DNA from 4 places in the Sulfobacillus thermosulfidooxidans genome. Region 3 is predicted to be linked to each of the others. Evidence: riboswitches for the same ligand, from Rfam matches in the RefSeq annotation. Region 3 holds a riboswitch; each other region holds the start of a gene.
What was found. Region 3 has a riboswitch for fluoride ahead of AOA63_RS00220 (hypothetical protein). Riboswitches for the same ligand answer to the same signal wherever they lie in the genome.

Region 1 (3,123 bases), 2.4 Mb from region 3:
ACCTTCGGATGAAAAACCGCCCCTGATTGTGGTTTGCCATGGAGGGCCCACTAGCAGCGGCACGCCACTGTTTCAGCTAGCCATGCAGTATTGGACCACACGCGGATTTGCTGTGGCGGATATCGATTATGGCGGTTCAAGCGGTTATGGGCGCGCATATCGTCAGCGACTCGCCGGACAATGGGGAGTTGTCGATGTGGAAGACTGTACACAGGCCGCTTTATATTTAGCCGAGCAGGGACTCGTGGATGGGAAGCGCATGGTGATTAGGGGAGGCAGTGCGGGAGGCTTTACCACCTTAGCCTGCTTAGCATTTCGCGATGTATTTCGGGCCGGCGCCAGTTATTACGGTGTCAGTGACCTCGGAGCTTTAGCTCGTGAGACACACAAATTCGAGTCTCGGTATATGGACAGTATGGTCGGCCCTTGGCCGGAGGCAGAAGCCATCTACCGTGCACGATCTCCTTTATTTCATGCGGGCCAAATCCACACCCCCGTCATCTTTTTCCAAGGTCTTGATGACAAAATCGTCCTTCCCAATCAAGCAGAAATAATGGTTGAGAAGCTGAGGAAAAATCATGTCCCGGTGGCCTACATCGCTTTTCCTGAAGAAGGACATGGATTTTCGACAGGCCCCCAATATCAAACGTGCTATAGAGGCCGAATTATATTTTTATAGCCGTGTTCTAGGATTTGCGTTACCGGAAGACATTGAACCGGTACACATCGAAAATCTGGGCTAGGGCAGAAAGGTTGTACTCGGAAAAATTGTCCTATTATAGACAGCGTTCCGGTATAAAAATATACTTACACAACGAGGGCGACAGACCACATATTGTCAAATGTTGTCTATATAACGTACAATGTCGTTAAATTGATTGGTCATGGTGTTGACCATTAACCGCTTAATTTTAAGCTAATGACACCTATCTCCACATAGGAGGAGGTGTCATTTTTTATTCTTTTTTCACTACTGTAATAATAGGATGCATCGTGGACTTGCGCCATTGGTTGAATATTTTGGATATGTTATGCTACACTTAGTAAAAGTTTTCCAATTCCATAGTCATTTCGCAATCGGTGAGTACACTTGATCAACAGTGTAAGACATCATTCTTCGCACTGATTACGAGCCCCAGTACCAGGATTACGACATCATGGGGTTGACGTGTTCGTGGAACAAATCGGGATTTCCACGTAAAAAACTGCTCTGTGCTCATGGGAATACAAAAATCAGTCGATGAATACATGTGCATGAAGAGCATGTCACCATGTAATGATATGGATTTTTCGCGGATTTTTCCTATCTGGTGCAAGATTTCACCGGTGTGTTTACTGATCCCACGGGTCTTATTAAGACTGGTCCTGTTAAAGGTAGAAAAGCAACACAATATGTCATGGAAACCATTCTAGGAGTAAAGGGGGTACGATTATGCATTGGTTACGGGTTAACCCATTACACACTGAAGTCACCGGATCCCTAGATGTTCCTCCGTCAAAATATCATTTACACCGTGCCTTAATTCTCGCAGCACTTAGTCACGGGCACTCCGTCATTTCCGGTTCATCAACTGCCTTACACGTTCGCCATACCTTAAGAGCTCTACGAGATTTGGGGATCCCCATAGACAACGTGTCAGAGGGGTATCACGTTAAGGGGCAAGCGTTTTCTCCCCCAAGAGGTTATGTGAGAGTTGGCAGTTCCGGTTCCACCGCTCAATTTCTTCTCGCTCTGTGCTCCCTCTCGCCTCATCCCCTCACCATGATCGGTTCGCCCAATTTAAGTCGGCGTCCCCTCAAACCTCTACTCCAAGCCTTCTCACGATATGGCATTGCCTGGCAATCCCGTGGTTATTCATTGCCCGTAACCATCCTTCCAGGTGCCCCAAAAGGTGGAGACATTACCATTCCTGGACTGTTAAGTCAGTGGGCATCGAGTCTTCTTCTGGTATCACCGTTTGCTTCAAGGCCCACATCTTTACGCATCTCGCCGCCCGTTGCGGAAGAACCTTATGTGCAATTGACATGGCGCATGATGACCCTGTTCGGTTTAAAAGGTTCTGTTGATTGGGAGCGCCATGAGTTCATCATTGCCCCTCAGAGTCTTAAAGCCAGGGATTACCAGGCACCGCCAGATTTTTCGTCACTGGCGTTTCCACTCGCTTTTCTCGCCTTACATGGGGGAAGCCTTCAAATTCACTCCTACCGCGACTCCCAAGATCATCCCGAAGGCACCATTATTAAATTATTAGAGGACATTGGCCTCAAACTTCACAGACATGATGCAACCGACACTTTATGGGCTGAATCCGACGGACACATCCGACCCTTTTCGGTTAGTGTCCGCGATACACCCGATCTGCTTCCAGTATTGGCTGTTTTAGCAGCGGCAGCTTCCGGTCGCAGCGTCATCACCGACATCGAATCAAATCGGCATAAAGAATCGAACCGCGTATTAGCCATGTTGCAGCTAAGAAAAATGGGTGCACATATTGAAGAAATCGGCAACACCCTGGTCATTCATGGAGGTAAAAGGCTTCATCGAACCGAGTTATCGTCTTTCAATGATCATCGGGTATTAATGGCATTGGCTTTAGCGGCTAGTCACGCCGATGCTCCTTCACGGATTTCGCATGGGTATGCCTACCGCATTTCTTATCCTCAATTTCTTGATGTGATGCAGTCTTTAGGCCTTCAGGCCAACGTCGTGGACGAAGATTTTACAGATACCTTCAGAGACTCTATTGGGGAGGATCTGCAATCCACAAGGAGGCAAAATGTTGATGATTGTGCCGGAACGCCTTAATCAAGTCCCTGACGAACGACCCGCTATTTATTCCCCGGATACGGAGCACCCTCTTTCCTATGGTCAACTACGACAATGGGCCAAGGAAGTTTCCCAAGGACTCTTGTGCCGAGAAATCCAAGCGGGCGATGTCGTGATGTACCAGTTGCCCAACCACCGTGAGTTTGCAGTTTTAACCTTAGCATTGTGGAACATCGGTGCCATTCCTTGTCCTGTCCTGCCACAACTGAATCGCCACGAACTGCACTTCATCGCCCAAACAACAAAGACACGTTGTGTCATCGCATGGAAAACATGGCGCAAAACGGATTACCAAA
Region 2 (3,123 bases), on a different contig from region 3:
TGAAAACAACTCCGTGGTTTCCTGTGCTTTCGGTCTTTCCGTTTACCGTTATTGCCTGCGGTTCTGCGAGCTTTTTGAGCCAACACGTTAAAGATTGGCCCTCATATCCTCGGGGGCCAAGTCTTTAATGGCTCGGGAAACCGTGCAAATGCCCAAAAGATGGCCGAATAGGGGCATATTTTGTCGAGAAATTTTTTGTCTGGACTATACTTCTGGTGTGATATGGTCCATAATTCGTAAGGGTTCCATATTTTGCGTGCGAAGCCTGTAAGACAATAGGGAGGTGGTCAAGGCGTGATTATCCCTTTAACTTATAGATTGAATATTCCGATAACGAATGAATTGGCTAATAAACTGGCTACCTGTGCTCAAGATTTGCGAACAAACGAAGAATCATTAATTGTTGAGGCTCTAGCGCTTTACCTGGACTGCACCTCTTGCCCCGCTTCTCAACCTCCTGATATGACTGCCGACAAACATCACAAATAATTCTCCATATATTCTCCAGATTCTTAGAATACCTCACATCATCCACCTGTGTTGGCGCGAATAGTGCGTGCCCCAGAATCAAAATCCCTCAAGCCCAAATTGATGACGAAACTGGGTACGCACGTGCGCTCAGCAAAATTTCTCTGGAAACAAGCCCTCATAAATAGCTATTGGCGGCAATCTTTGGTAAATAACGTTATATGTGCGGGATAAGATAAGATATGTCTTTCTTTCAACCTTATGATTATCTCGGTAATTTTCCTCAAACAGTGTGGGCCCGCGAGGTCTATGTGGGATGTAAGGTCTCATTGAGAAATAAGTCGAATTTAAAGAATAACGCATGATATCTTGTTGCCAATCGATTTCGGGGCCTTTTGGAAAACCTAGAGAGGTCTTTAGCAAGTTGAACTTTTTGGTATATAGGTAATTATAAGAGGTATTTTGTGCTATGCACAAAAAAATTTCATGATATGTTGTCAAGTAATGGTATTGTGAAGTACAATTCAACTCGTAACTTTAATATGGTCATGGTGTTGACCACTATCCAACCGCTTGAGATCAAGCTGATGACACCTGCCTTTAGACGGAGGTGTTATTTTTTATGCTGCTACCTTAAATAAATCTTTATGCTCAAGAAGATTTCCTCCTGATGATCTTTTATTAAAACTGCAATGAGTCCTTTTGAAGGGTGTTGATCGACGATGCGTCACACACATAAACCCTTAGTAGGTGATGGAATTCGTCTTCGCATTATGATTGGAGAAGATGTGCATTGGCATCACAAGCCGTTATATCATCAGATTGTTTTGAAGGCAAGAGAAAGTGGCCTAGCAGGTGCGACCGTGATTCGAGCACTCGAAGGCTATGGGCCTAACTCTCGAATTCATACGGCTAATCTCCTGGATTTGTCAGAGGATTCGCCCGTTGTTGTGGAAATTGTTGACTCAAAAGAAGACATTGATAAATTTCTCCCGCTTCTTGATGAAATGGTGGATGCAGGCCTGATAACGCTAGATCCCGTTCAGGTTGTTAAGTACTCCCATGCTCATATATCCGAACTTAATGATGCTTCGGAAACGAAATAACACACGTATCGTTCCCACCGACGATTACGCCCATCAAGTGTATGTCCTTTTAGTGCCGAGAGAAAGGATGGTGTTCGGTGAAAAGTAAATGGGCTGGGGTGACAGCTTTGGGTGTGTTGGCATTGGCTTTAGCGGGTTGCGGCACACAAAGCATCAATGCCTCGCAGTGGATGATTGTCCATCCGGCAACCAAGACGGTCGATTTAAAGATTGAAAGCACCTACTCGAGTGCCCAACAAGCGAATGTGTTTGACGGGTTTACCCAAGGACAGCTGATCATCACGATCCCCTTAGGCTACCACGTCAATATGGACTTTATTAATAATGGCCCGATCCCGGAATCCATTGGGGTCTACCATCATCATCATTTAGCCTTTCCAGGCGCCGGAGAGCCCTATTCTCAAGTGGCTGTTTCACCTACAGCCGGGTTGTTGCCGGGACAAAGCCAGTCCTATACGTTTACGGCCTCGAAGCTCGGAACGTTTATCTTAGGCGATATGCTCAATGGCGATCCCCATAATACGCCGACGAGCGATTTGTGGGATATCGTAAAAGTCGTGCCTTCAGGCGTGCCATCATTTCAGTCCTGATCGCCGCTGCCTTTGAGACAGTAAAGATGAAAATTGGAAGGAGGAACTTGGGTGAACAAATTACCAAATGACCCCCCGGTGGAACCCGAGATTCCCGAAGAACAACAATGGAGTCGCCGTCAGTTCCTCGTGGGCAGTGCCGCTTTAGGGGTCGCCGGTGCAGTGACCCTGTTTGGCCGCCAAGCGCTGGTGGATGCCGCCCGCGGTCTGTTTGGATCCCCCGTGAGTTCGGGAACGGTCCATCTTTACGCGTACGACTATTATTACATTCCCAATTACATGACCTGGCGCGTCGGCGACCAGATGGACATTATCTTCCAAAATCAAAGTCATACCCACTGGCATGAATGGACCATGGGCCGCCATGTGAATGAAGCCTATTTCCAAGCCTTTGGCAATCTGCCGGCGGATGCCTGGGCCGTCGATTTCTGGGATGGGGTCCACGTGACCTTAAGTGATCCCTATAACATCGATAACTTCGTGCCCAATAAAGCGATTGTGACCTATGACGGGCCGAAGGCGCTCTTTAACATCCAAACTGGTGGTGACTTTAGTCCGACGTTGAAACCCGGCGGCAGCATTCATATTTCCTTTACCGTGCCTAACAAACCGGGCATTTGGGATTATGGCTGCTTTGTGCAACAGTACATTCACTACCGCACGGGCATGCGCGGAAAAGTCATGATTTTGCCGGCCTGAGGCTGAGAAAGGAGCACGCCCGTCATGGGAGAGAATGTCCTCTTTACGATCTTGTGGGTCGTCTTCAGTGTGTTGGGAGAGATTGGGGACCGGGTGCTGATTCACCATAACCCGATGTACTACATTGTCTCCAACCAAGGGGAATTGGCACTGCAGGCGTTTAATTTCATCTTGGTGGTGTTGACCCCGATTTTTGTGTTTGTCGTCTTGTTCTTGCTCTTTACGATGGTGCGCTTCCACACCAAACGGGGCGAAATGCC
Region 3 (3,123 bases):
TGTCCCCGTCATTGGCAAAGGTCGCCAACGCCGGTATCCTGAAGAAGCTGTGGAAATTTTTCATACCATTGCTGATGGCCTACGCAATGGACAAACGGCCACGATGGTCGAAGAGACATTGGGCAGACTCTATCCCAGAAATGTCGAAACCACGGAAACGGAACTGGCTCAAGTCACAGCAGGCACACCGCAACAAGTTGCTCAAGCTATGGTACAAGTTCTTTATCAACAATCAGAAGAAATCCAGGCCATGCGGCTGTCATTAGAACAGATCAAAGATGATTTAGACCGTAAATATGAAGAAAATGTTGCCGTGGTGGCAGAAGCCTTTGAAAAACTGAAATCTCATATGGACACACAAGATATGCAGAATGCGCGATTGGCAAGGGAACGCGATCAATTTATTGTTTCTCAGATGCGGGACATGCTTCAAAAATCACAACAAACTCAAGCCCAATCCAAATCATGGTGGCAAAAGTGGTGGGGTAAAAATTCCGATCAAGCCTCGGTTCGTAGTTAAGTTCCCTGTCCGGACGCCTCAAGGCGTCCGGATTATTGCTTGTTAACGGGTTGTAACCATCCGGCCAAAGTCGCTCCGACCATTTGAGCCATGGTGTCATCCATAATCATCATTCCATGATGAGAATGCATAGCATGAATCCATGTGACCGTAATTGCCATAACGACAAATGAGCCAACCATACCGCCAGCGGTCGCCCCGATCATAGCCGTCATGAGATCAAACCGACCTTGGACTAAGGACATAACAGCTAATAATATGGCGGTTCCTAGTGCCAAAAGCACAAATGTAATCATCCAATTCGCTGTCCACCACGAGAACAATACCGTACTGATGACTGCTGACAGCATGGAAAGTTCCAGGGAATGGGTTCGAAAAATAGACATTCTCCGCCTTTCTTCTGTAGGATTTTCTATGTCATATGATACAAACCCCTCAACAAGAACTAATGATTGTTCCCCATTTGTCCCTCCGAATCTTTTCTGCAGGCCATCTTGCGATCAGGCGTTTTATATTGTTGATTCAGGTCCATTCTTCTTGGGAGGGCTCACGACACGCAAGTTGCGCCGTCGCCACCAACGTTTCACTGAAGAAAAAGAACCGTGAATCATAAACATTGTCCCTAAAGGGATCATGCCGAAAAATAACAAAGCTGCCCAGCTGACCCAATCATTCCCCCTAGCCAGATCTGAATAGCGGCGCATAATGATAAAAGCCAGAGCCCCATTAGCTAATAAAGGAATAAACAGAATAACCCACCACAGGTTGGATGCCATATTCCTCGAAGAGGATTTAACATGCCCTAAATCCGAACGACGCATTTTCATTTCTTGTCCTCCTAACCACAACCCTTTCTACAAGGCTTTCCCTGGCATGTACGGCGCAAAACATATGACCCCCACCCGTTCATGGATCATCCCAAGCAAAGGATATAATCCGTATGGGTAGGAGTCATTAGTCCTGGGGACAGTTTTTCTTTTGGCCACAACCAAAAGAACGCAGAACTCCATTGCAATATGATTAGTATATCGTACAAAATTTCAAGGCGACAAGACTCTTCCTAAGCATTTCGTGGTGTCATCTTTCCACGAGGATAAACACGCAGTCAATTACCTCGCCCTAAAGGACGAGGCTTGGATCTAAACTCCACCGCAATTCCAAAAACCTTTGCAGGCGTTTGGCTTTGGCTTCATGATCCGACCCATTTCCACCCGCACATAGCAAAAGCACAGTTGAAACGTGACAGTGATTTCAACTGTGCCATATTATCCCAAGCTATTTGTTGTTAGTTCAGTTAACGTGATTTTTGTGATTAAACAATCTTGTTCACCAGAACGGTCTTTATTCCACGGTGACAGATTTGGCCAAATTTCTCGGTTGATCGACATCATGGCCGCGGGCCACCGCCGTATAATAGGCCAAGAGTTGTAACGGGATCGCCGCCAATACCGGGGCTAAAAGGGGTTCCTCGATCGGTACCGCTATGCGGTGGTCAATAGGGAGAGTAGGAGGCAACCAATCATCAACGATTCCCCACACTTCAGCACCGCGGGCTTTCACTTCCAAAATATTTGATACCGTCTTATCCGCTACTTCCCGTTCCGTCACAATCGCCACGACCGGAGTGCCTTCTTCAATTAATGCTAAGGTCCCGTGTTTGAGTTCGCCCGCCGCATACGCTTCGGCATGTAAATACGAGATTTCCTTAATCTTCAGCTGTCCTTCCATCGCTAAGGCATAATCAAGCCCGCGGCCAATATAAAACACATCATGCATCTTAGCCAATTTCGCCGCCATACCTTGAATCCCTTGGTTCATCCGCTCGAGCACTTTATGTCCTAATAATGGTAACTGTAACATGCGCCGGACCAGATCCGGTCGAGGATTCCCGCGCACTTGGGCGAGTGCTAAAGCTAGCAGCGTCAAAACCAGAATTTGGGTTGTATAGGCTTTAGTCGATGCTACCGCAATTTCTGGTCCGGCTAAGGTGTAAGCCACCGCATCGGATTCCCTGGCCACTGTTGACCCAACCGTATTGGTTATACTATAGGTAAATACGCCTTGCTCGTGGGCCATCCGCAAGCAAGCCAAGGTGTCTGCCGTTTCTCCAGATTGAGATATGGCTAATACCATGGTGTCCTTATCTAATATCGGATGAGCATAACGAAATTCGGAGGCGACATCAACATTGACGGGAACCCGCGCCAACCGTTCGATTAAAGATTTTCCGATTAATCCTGCGTGGTAGGCGGTCCCGGCCGCAACAATTTGAATCCGTTGCAACCTCGTCAATAACTCGGGTGTCAATCCTATTTCTTTGGCGACCACCTGGTCTTCATGAATGCGCCCTAAAAGGCAGTCTCCCCAAACATCGGGCTGCTCCATAATTTCTTTTAACATAAAGTGCGCATAGCCACCGCGTTCCGCTTGCTTAATATCCCAATCCACGGTAATAACAGGACGAGTAATCATATCCCCCGCCAAATTCGTAATGGTCACAGAACGCGGGGTAACCACAGCCATATCGCCGTTTTCTAGAATTTGAGCGCGTTTGGTCGCCGCTAAAAAGGCACTAAAGTCCGAAGCCAAATAATTGGCGTCCT
Region 4 (3,123 bases), on a different contig from region 3:
AATATATTCTCGTCATGTTAACCCTATTCCTTATCTTAACCGTTTAGGAGCCTAGTAATGTACTTAACCTTATATCCTGACCCGTATATCGCAAAAGAGTCATTAGTACACGTGCTAGCCTATGCAGTAGGAAATCCCGAACAAGAGCATCTTGAGAGGGTAATGGCTGAAGTTTATACAGCTCCTGATGCATCATTATACATATTATGTGACGGGATCCATATTGCAGCCGTAATCGGGATCAAACATTTACCGGATTTTTCAGGACAAATTCTTCATATTGCTGTCGAAAAGAGCTTTCGTCACCAAGGATGGGGACGCTTCCTTATTGCCGAAGTGGTGAAGCGGGAACAATTGATCCGCGTCATGGCTGAGACGGATAGAGATGCCGTGGATTTTTATCGTCGTTGGTTGTGGGTTTATGATTTCTTCACTAGGCGAGAAATATCCGGGTGTTGAGCGCTTTTACTGCCTTTGGACGAGATGATGGCAGGATCAACCAGATATCTCAAGACTTAAAGGGGAGGCATAAGTGAAGAACACCGACAAGAAGCGACGCTGCGGCCCAAGGCAGGTAATCCCTAAAGCAATGGGGGCGATTGATTTTTTCCAAAGATTGTATGATGTGGTACAATAGCAAAAAAATAGGGAGACGAGACCGTATGGCAGTGAAAATATCGGGAGAAGCCCTCCGACTAAGGATTTTCATTGGCGAAGATGCGAGGTGGCATCATAAACCGCTATACCATGCCATTGTGTTGAAAGCACGGGAAATGGGTATGGCTGGAGCCACCGTGATGCGTGCATTAGAAGGATTTGGCCCGACATCCAGAATTCACACGGTCAACTTATTAGATTTATCCAGCGATATGCCGATTCTGGTGGAGATTGTGGATAGTAAGGAGTATGTCGAAAAGTTTCTCCCCGTTTTAGATACGATGGTGGACGCCGGACTGATTACTATTGACCCCGTGAAAGTGGTGAAATATACTCACAATCAGACAAACGATCCACACATCGATCGCGACAACTCGCAATAAATGCGCCATCACGGGGCGATGGATTCCGCCTTGGACCAGAGCATGGGTCCAGAACCTCCGTACATTGTGCGGATAATGATTCCTGCCAGATTTAATGTCCTGGCAGGATTTATTGTTGCCTTTTATCGCTGTCCCCATATAGGGAGGATGATACCTTGGTCAATGAATATGTGGCCCAACTCATACAAGTCCTTTTTGTTTTGGGTTTTTCCCCTCTTTTGAAAGGGATTATGGACCGCTACAAAGCGCGGTTGGCTGGGCGATATGGGCCGCCCATTTGGCAGCCTTATCGTGATTTGCGGAAATGGATGCATAAAGAGACAATCCGCACCACCCAAAGCTCATGGGTGTCGGAATGGGCACCCATCTTCTACTTTATTGCCCCAATCATTGTGGCCATGTTGATACCGGTGCTGACGACGTTTCCTCTACCGTTTGCTTGGATGGGCGATATGTTAGCCGGTGGCATGATTTTGGGAGGTGGGGGTATTGCTTTACTTTTTGCGGCTATCGACAGCGGAAGCGTTTATCCGGTTTTGGGTGTGAGCCGGATCCGGTTGATTGCGACGTTTACCGAACCCTTAGCCCTCCTTCTCGTGTTTATTGCAGCTCAAGCGGCAGGTGCAACCATACCGTTTGTGGTTAATCAGACGTTAGGCTCGCCACCGTGGGTATTTAGTCCCGCGCATATTCTCGTTATCGTGGGATGGTTCCTCTTTTTGATTGCGGAAAGTGGTCATATTCCAGTCGATAATCCATCGACGGCACAAGAGCTCTCCATGATTGATCCCGGACGGACATTTGAGTCGAGCGGCCTGGATTTGATGCTCTATGAATGGGGCGGCTGGATGAAATTTACGGTGTTGACCATCATTTTGATGAATGTGTTGGTCTCGCCATTTGGTCTCGCTCGCTCACTGGCCTTGTCATCATTAATTTTAGCGGTGTTATGGGTCATGGTGAAACTGATTTTCGCTGCTGGCGTGTTAATAACCATTGAGGTCAGTTTTGCCAAATTGCGTTTAATCCGCAATGTGGACTTTATTACTGCAGCGATTGTTCTAGCGATTATTGGTGCGGTGACTGCGGCATGGTCTTTAGTGTAAACGAAAGGAGGTGGGGCAAAGATGACCTTGAGCATGTGGCTGCGGTTAACAGCTTCCTTCATGTGGGCCTTTACTGTCATCGTCATTCTTGTCAAAAACAATCGGTCGGCAAGGATTTTATATCGTTTGGATGCCTTAGCCCAGGCCTCTCTCCTAGCGCTGTTAGCTCAAAGCCTGCATCAAAATGGGCTATGGATTTCCGCAGCCTTGGTTGTCATTGTCAAAGTGATTGTCGTGCCTTATGTGATGCATACGGGATCTTATGCGGTCGAACGCGATTACAGTGCCCAAAGCCGGTTCGGCATGGCGTTTGTGTTAATCATCAGTTTGACCGTAACCATTTTGGGCTTTTTGCTAGGAGAACAATTCCATGGCGATCATCCCGTCACTCAAGGGATTTTGTGGGCGGCATGGTTAGTGGCTTTTGTTCAGATGACGCTTCGCTATGAAATTTGGAGTGAAGCCTGGGGCTTGTTAAATTTTGAGGTCATTACCAGTACGCTCGCTATTGTGTTAGTGACCGCGTTTCCCCTGATCCCTGACATTTTGGCTGACGGGGTAGCGATTGGTATGGCTTTACTCTTGAGCGTTTATATGGCCCTGATGCGGGCCCAATATGATTCCGTCGACGTCAGAAAAGCGGGGGAATTAAAAGGATGAACGTGTGGATAAATATCTGGCCGCTGGCCATTTTATTGGGAGCCATCTTTATCGGCTGGATCCTTCCCGTGGAATATCTCCGGGCATTCAATGGACTCATCATTGTCCTCATGATCGCTTCTTTGTTCATGCCTTTATGGCATCTCTTTCATCCTGTCGACGCTTTGGCCTACTGGTTTGATATTACGGCAACCGTGTTTGGGGCTTTTGCCATTTGGTTTTCCGGTCCCTATATTGCGGTCGAGAGCGTCTTGCATGATTGGGATGGGCACCGCGTTAAAGGATATTATTTAGGCCTTTACACCTTTGTCGGTTCA

Region 1: linked by a shared signal. The riboswitch ahead of AOA63_RS12190 (3-phosphoshikimate 1-carboxyvinyltransferase) and the one ahead of AOA63_RS00220 (hypothetical protein) in region 3 are both predicted to bind fluoride.
Region 2: linked by a shared signal. The riboswitch ahead of AOA63_RS16365 (DUF190 domain-containing protein) and the one ahead of AOA63_RS00220 (hypothetical protein) in region 3 are both predicted to bind fluoride.
Region 4: linked by a shared signal. The riboswitch ahead of AOA63_RS16955 (respiratory chain complex I subunit 1 family protein) and the one ahead of AOA63_RS00220 (hypothetical protein) in region 3 are both predicted to bind fluoride.

Annotation. Positions count from the first base shown of each region.
Region 1 is NZ_LGRO01000001.1:2,487,859-2,490,981, reverse strand. It holds gene AOA63_RS12195 (alpha/beta hydrolase family protein) at 1-679, shown strand, start outside; fluoride riboswitch at 872-936, shown strand; gene AOA63_RS12190 (3-phosphoshikimate 1-carboxyvinyltransferase) at 1,433-2,806, shown strand; gene AOA63_RS12185 (AMP-binding protein) at 2,784-3,123, shown strand, end outside.
Region 2 is NZ_LGRO01000002.1:170,920-174,042, reverse strand. It holds gene AOA63_RS16370 (HPP family protein) at 1-128, shown strand, start outside; fluoride riboswitch at 1,004-1,072, shown strand; gene AOA63_RS16365 (DUF190 domain-containing protein) at 1,191-1,574, shown strand; gene AOA63_RS16360 (sulfocyanin-like copper-binding protein) at 1,652-2,164, shown strand; gene AOA63_RS16355 (twin-arginine translocation signal domain-containing protein) at 2,216-2,863, shown strand; gene AOA63_RS16350 (cytochrome c oxidase subunit II) at 2,888-3,123, shown strand, end outside.
Region 3 is NZ_LGRO01000001.1:45,937-49,059, reverse strand. It holds gene AOA63_RS00230 (MerR family transcriptional regulator) at 1-520, shown strand, start outside; gene AOA63_RS00225 (hypothetical protein) at 553-906, opposite strand; gene AOA63_RS00220 (hypothetical protein) at 1,030-1,347, opposite strand; fluoride riboswitch at 1,459-1,543, opposite strand; gene glmS (glutamine--fructose-6-phosphate transaminase (isomerizing)) at 1,862-3,123, opposite strand, start outside.
Region 4 is NZ_LGRO01000002.1:289,396-292,518, reverse strand. It holds gene AOA63_RS16965 (GNAT family N-acetyltransferase) at 58-459, shown strand; gene AOA63_RS16960 (DUF190 domain-containing protein) at 663-1,040, shown strand; fluoride riboswitch at 1,046-1,132, shown strand; gene AOA63_RS16955 (respiratory chain complex I subunit 1 family protein) at 1,196-2,146, shown strand; gene AOA63_RS16950 (hypothetical protein) at 2,168-2,806, shown strand; gene AOA63_RS16945 (proton-conducting transporter membrane subunit) at 2,803-3,123, shown strand, end outside.